2 regions of the Neobacillus sp. SRL179 genome follow, and region 2 is predicted to be linked to the other one. Evidence: riboswitches for the same ligand, from Rfam matches in the RefSeq annotation. Region 2 holds a riboswitch; the other holds the start of a gene.
What was found. Region 2 has a riboswitch for S-adenosylmethionine ahead of AC4E8C_RS05620 (homoserine dehydrogenase). Riboswitches for the same ligand answer to the same signal wherever they lie in the genome.

Region 1 (3,192 bases), 2.4 Mb from region 2:
TATTCAGTTATTAAAGAAGGGAATGCTGGAGGTATTGCTGCTTTCTCTATTGAGGAATCGGGCAGCCTGACCGCCATTAACAGCCAATTAATAGAGGGGGCACCACCTTGTTATGTTAGTGTGGACAGCAACAATCGGTTTGTGTTTGGGGCCAACTACCATAAAGGTCTTGTGCAATCCCATCTTATTAACCAAGAGGACGGCTCAGTCTTACCTTATGCCTCCATCAGGGAGCATGAAGGATCCGGCCCAGACCCAAGGCAGGAAAAGCCTCACACTCATTATTCTGATCTGACACCTGATGAAAAGTATCTTGCCGTGTGTGAATTAGGAATTGATGCTCTAATTACCTATTCAGTGGAAGAGGATGGTACTCTTACTAAGGTAAATCTTTTACCATTGAAAGCGGGAAGCGGCCCAAGACATCTTGTCTTCCATCCAAATGGCAAAATCGCTTATATCATGACAGAGTTCAGCTCTGAAGTAATTGTTTTATCTTACCATCCGGAAAATGGCCATTTTACAGAAATTCAATATATCTCTACATTGCCTGACGATTTTAAAGAAAATAATCAAGGCAGTGCGATTCATATTTCTTCTGATGGAAGATTTGTTTATGCTGGCAATCGCGGTCACAACAGCATCGCTCTCTTCAGCGTAAATCAAGACTCAGGTGAGTTAACCTTTATTGATCATACTTCCACAGAAGGTGATTGGCCACGTGATTTTTCACTTGACCCAACTGAAAAATTTGTAGTTGCTTCCAATCAAGAATCGAGCAATCTTGTTTTATATGCGCGGGATGAAAACACAGGGAAACTCACTTTAATTCAATCAGATATTGTTGTTCCCTACCCTGTTTGTGTTAAATTCTTACATGTCTAAGAATCGAAGAAAGTTCTCCTTTTATAAAAATTGAATCAGTCGTAAAAACAGATTGACACAATAGCTAATTTGTAGTAAATTTTATAAATAATCTAAATATTGATTTCTTATCAAGAGAGGTTGAGGGAATGGCCCTGAGACGCCTCAGCAACCTTCAATGTTTCTTTTCATTGAAAAGGTGCTAAGTCCTGCAAATTTCGTTTGCAAGATAAGAAGAATGATACTTTGTCGTGTTAACAAAAAGTCTTCTTCTTATAGAAGACTTTTTTTCTTTATATGAAAGCTTTAGTACCCTACAGCACTAAAGTTAGACAACAATACAGTCCCATACTTAATTGAACAAGGAGTGTCCGTCATGTACAAAATTGATACGAAATTAGCACAAATAGGAAACCGTAGTGAAACAGCTACAGGCGCGGTTAATCCGCCTGTTTATTTTTCAACAGCCTACAGGCATGCAGGAATTGGGCAATCAACAGGTTTTGATTATAGTCGAACAGGGAACCCCACTCGACAGCTCCTTGAAAAAACGATTGCTGATTTAGAGGGTGCAGATCAAGGTTTTGCTTGTAGCTCAGGGATGGCAGCCATCCAGCTTATTCTTGCATTATTTGAATCTGGAGACGAATGGATTGTAAGTGATGATTTATACGGTGGTACATACCGTCTCTTAGAAAAAGGCTATAAAAAATGGGGCTTGAAAACTCAATATGTCAATACCTGTTGTCCAGAAGAAATTGAAAAGAAAATAACGCCAGATACTAAGGCTATTTTCTTAGAGACACCAACCAATCCGTTGATGCAGGAATCAGATATTGCAGCGGTTTCTGAGATTGCTAAAAAACATAGCCTATTGTTAATAGTAGATAACACATTTTATACACCACTACTACAAAAGCCAATTGCACTTGGGGCGGATATTGTCATTCATAGCGGAACGAAATATTTAGGAGGTCATAATGATGTCCTCGCTGGACTTGTGGCTGCAACAGGAAAGGAACTTTGTGAAGCATTGGCCTTCCATCATAACGGTGCCGGTGCAGTTCTAAGTCCTTTTGATTCTTGGTTATTAATGCGCGGGATGAAAACTTTGTCGCTTCGAATGGAAAGACATGAAAAAAATGCAAAGGATATTGTCGAATTCCTTACTCAACATGACGCCGTTGCAGATGTGCTTTACCCAGGAAAAGGCGGAATGGTTTCCTTTAGGGTTCAAGACGAAACATGGGTAAATCCATTCTTACAAGGTTTACAGCTGATTTGTTTTGCAGAAAGTTTAGGCGGAACAGAAAGCTTTATTACCTATCCGGCTACTCAGACACATGCAGATATTCCTGAAGAAATTCGTACTCAAGCAGGCGTTGATAACCGTTTATTGCGATTCTCCGTGGGAATTGAAGATGCACAAGATATTATTGAAGATTTACAACAGGCTTTTGCCAGAATTAAAGAAGGAGTGATTGCATAATGGCATACGAAAAATATAGTTTTGAAACCAGGCTTCTTCATAATAAGCACAAGATTGATCCTATTACTGGGGCTGTTAGTGTACCAATTCAGCATGCATCTACATTTCATCAAGCTGATTTCGATCAGTTCGGAAAGTATGATTATGGCCGTAGTTTAAATCCAACCCGGGAAGCACTTGAAGATGTGATTGCAGAGCTTGAGGGTGGAATTAAAGGGTTTGCCTTTGCATCAGGGATGGCAGCCATTTCCACAGCCTTCCTGCTTCTATCCTCTGGTGACCATATTGTGATTACCGAGGATGTGTATGGCGGTACATTCCGAATGGTCACTCAAGTTCTTTCGAGACTTGGGATTGAACATACCTTTGTCGATATGACCAATTTAGAGGAAGTAAAAGCAGCGATTCAGCCAAATACTAAAGCATTTTATGTGGAAACACCGTCAAATCCTTTAATGAAAGTAACAGATATTAGAGCGATTAGCGAAATTGCGATAGAGATCGGTGCATTAACATTTGTTGATAATACATTCCTTACTCCCTACCACCAAAAGCCGTTGGCACTGGGGGCAGATGTTGTCCTTCATAGCGCAACAAAATTTTTGGCTGGCCATAGTGATGTCGTAGCCGGACTTGCCGTTGTTAAAGATGAAGAGTTGGCTAAACGATTAGGATTCCTACAAAATAGCTTTGGAGCTATCTTGGGTGTTCAAGATGCCTGGCTTGTATTAAGGGGAATCAAGACGCTGAGTGTTCGCCTGGAGCAATCACAAAAATCAGCGATAAAAATAGCAGAATTTTTAGATGCACATCCCCTTGTAGAAAAGGTTCATTACCCA
Region 2 (3,192 bases):
TGGAGCGCTCCAACTGAGATAAAGGAAACACGAAGAGCCGGAGGCGATTCGATGTTGACTTATCGTAGGGCGGAGAGCGAAGGACACTAGCCGCTAGGGCGTTGGAGCTAGACAATTCTCAAAGTAAAAACTATAAATTTTTTATTTTTCTAAAAAAAAGAAGCAGGGCGCCCTGCTTCTTAACTATGTCTGGGGGAAAGAATTGTTACTGAGTTCTATTAGAGAGGTTGCCGCTCAGAAAAGCGGTTAGAACTCAAATGGATCCGTTAATAACAAGAATGGTCATAACTTCACTAACTTCTTTCCACCCCCAATATACACTCTAAGGAATAGGGTGGCAACGGCTTTCACAGTTTTTTAACATAATAACAGTAGAAAATTGAATAAAATGTGAATGGAATAACAATATCCTTAAATTGACTGTTCCACGTATTACTTTCGCATTAAAAAACTATTTCGGCACGATTATTTATTTTTTCATATTCCCCAATAATTTGATAATAAACTAGACCTTCTTCCAGCTTTGAAAGACACTCGATCTCATTCCTTGCAGCCTTAATTATCCATGTTCCTTCTTCTACTTGTTCAACCACCGTAATCGAAAGGTTTGTCACTTGGTTAGTTAACCCGTGTACTAACCATTGTTCTTCAATTTGATTCTCTATCTGATCTGTGATAGATTCTTTTGTTTGAAGAAAACTTCGTTGGGCAGGGCGATTTTGACATACATATACTAAATCCTCGATAACAGCACTTGCTGTAGGGTACATTCCTGCCCCGGGACCTTGAAGGGTAATGGTACCAACAATATCCGACTGAACATTTATCGCGTTTTGTACGCCTTCTACATGATAGAAAGGATGCTCTTTTCCAACCAGAACCGGTTTAACCGATGTGAGTAATTGGTCATTCTCCCTGCTGATACTCGCAATATGCTTAAACCTTAGACCAAGCAGTTCCGCTGTTTCAATCAGCTGGCTTGTTATGGAGGTAATCCCTTCAAAATCAACCTCCTGCCACTTGGGCTCTTCTCCAAAGGCTAGTCTACTTAGGATCATAGCCTTATAAAAAGCATCGTAACCCTCTACATCATTCTTTGGATTAGCCTCAGCATACCCATTCTCCTGGGCATGTTTTAAAGCTTGTGCAAATGACTGCTTCTCTTCTCGCATCTCGGTCAAGATAAAATTTGATGTTCCATTTAAGATACCCTGAACCTGCTGAACACGGTTGATATTTAATAATTGCCGAAGTGTCTGAATGACAGGAATTCCCCCGGCTACAGTTGCTTCAAACCCAACTGAAACATGATGTTGTTCCGCTAACTCAAGTAGTTCGTTACCATAATGGGCAAACATCTCTTTATTAGCTGTAATGATGTGACTTCCTCGTTCAATCGCTTTTTTCAAATATAAAAAAGGTGGCTCCTTTTCAACAATTGCCTCGATGACGATATCGAGTTGAGGCAAGTTTAAAATATCAGCAAAGTCCGTTGTAATCAAAACATCCTCACGAATGTTTCTTTCCTTCTGCTCATTTCTGATTAGGACAGCTGCAACCTCAACTTTTTTTCCCAATACAGCTGTTAATTCTTCAGCATGAGATAGTATCGTCCGATAGACACCTTCACCAACCGTACCAAAACCAAGGATTGCCACTTTTATTGCTGACATGTTAATCCACCCTTCATTTAACTAAACACTTAATATGTATTTTTTATAAGAGAAAAGCCCTCTTCATAAGAAGAGGGCTAGACTCCTCCTCTTATCTATCAGGTTATAGGATAACCTGCAGGAATTAGCACCTTTTCAAGGAATACCTTGAAGGTTGCCGGGCTTCATCGGGCCTAGTCCCTCCGCCGCTCTGGATAAGAGTTTATTTATTTTTCACAAAATTCTCAAGTTATAAAGAGTATTCTAGTTTAATTAATTATAATTGTCAATAATATTGAAAAAAATGTTTTATTCAAGCAGCTTGCTCTCTGCTAATTTTATTTGTTTCTCCACTTGTTCTGGTGCTGTTCCACCAAAGCTGTTCCGAACAGCCACAACATGTTCTGGTGCTAATACCTCATAGATGTCTTCTTCAAACAATGTGCTGAATTCCTGATATTCTTCAAAGCTCAAATCGAGCAAAAATTTGTTCGACTGAATGGCATATAGAACGATTTTCCCAATCACCTCATGTGCCTCACGGAACGGTAATCCCTTCCTAACTAAGTAATCTGCAATATCAGTGGCATTAGAAAAATCATTGTTGATGGCTTTGCGCATAATATCTTTTTTTACTGTCATAGTTTCAATCATAGGTGCTAACAGTTTTAAAGAACCTTCCAGTGTTTCGACTGTATCAAACATGCCTTCTTTATCTTCTTGCAGATCCTTGTTATAAGCTAAGGGCAAACCTTTTAGCACAGTCAATAATCCAAGTAAATTCCCGTATGTTCTCCCTGTTTTCCCTCGTAATAATTCAGGTACGTCTGGGTTTTTCTTTTGTGGCATGATACTTGAACCTGTACAGAAACTATCATCAAGTTCAACAAACTGAAATTCCTGGCTTGACCAAATAACTAATTCCTCGGAAATTCTGGAAATATGAGTCATAATAATCGAGCCTATTGATAGGAATTCGAGGATAAAATCTCGATCACTGACCGCATCCATGCTGTTTGGGTAAATTGTTTCAAAGCCTAGCAGCTCCGCTACACGTTGACGATTTATTGGAAATGTCGTTCCTGCCAATGCACCTGAACCAAGTGGAAGCCAATTGACCCGCTTCAATGAATCAATTAATCTTTCTTTATCTCGTTCAAACATCCAAAAATAGGCCATTACATGATGGGCAAAAGAGACGGGCTGCGCTCTCTGTAGATGGGTATATCCAGGAATTAATGTCTGAACATTCTCTTTCGCTTGTGCAAGTAAGGCTTGTTGGACATCTTCAATCAATTTAATCAGTTCTGTCGTTTTCGTACGTAAATAAAGATGCATATCGGTTGCCACTTGATCATTACGACTTCTGCCTGTATGCAGCTTTCCACCTACCGGTCCGATTTTTTCAATTAAGAGCTTTTCAATGTTCATATGAATGTCTTCATCTTCAATTAAAAAGTCAACCTGGTTATCATCCACCATTTTTTTAATAGCAAGGAGTCCATCTTTAATTTTTAAAGCATCTTCCATCGGAATAATG

Region 1: another riboswitch for S-adenosylmethionine. It lies ahead of AC4E8C_RS18980 (methionine biosynthesis PLP-dependent protein); the one in region 2 lies ahead of AC4E8C_RS05620 (homoserine dehydrogenase).

What each region holds. Positions count from the first base shown of each region.
Region 1 covers NZ_OZ481792.1:3,814,748-3,817,939, forward strand. The annotation lists gene AC4E8C_RS18975 (lactonase family protein) at 1-885, shown strand, start outside; SAM riboswitch class I at 990-1,100, shown strand; gene AC4E8C_RS18980 (methionine biosynthesis PLP-dependent protein) at 1,241-2,353, shown strand; gene metC (cystathionine beta-lyase) at 2,353-3,192, shown strand, end outside.
Region 2 covers NZ_OZ481792.1:1,158,427-1,161,618, reverse strand. The annotation lists gene AC4E8C_RS05620 (homoserine dehydrogenase) at 444-1,673, opposite strand; SAM riboswitch class I at 1,762-1,874, opposite strand; gene argH (argininosuccinate lyase) at 1,962-3,192, opposite strand, start outside.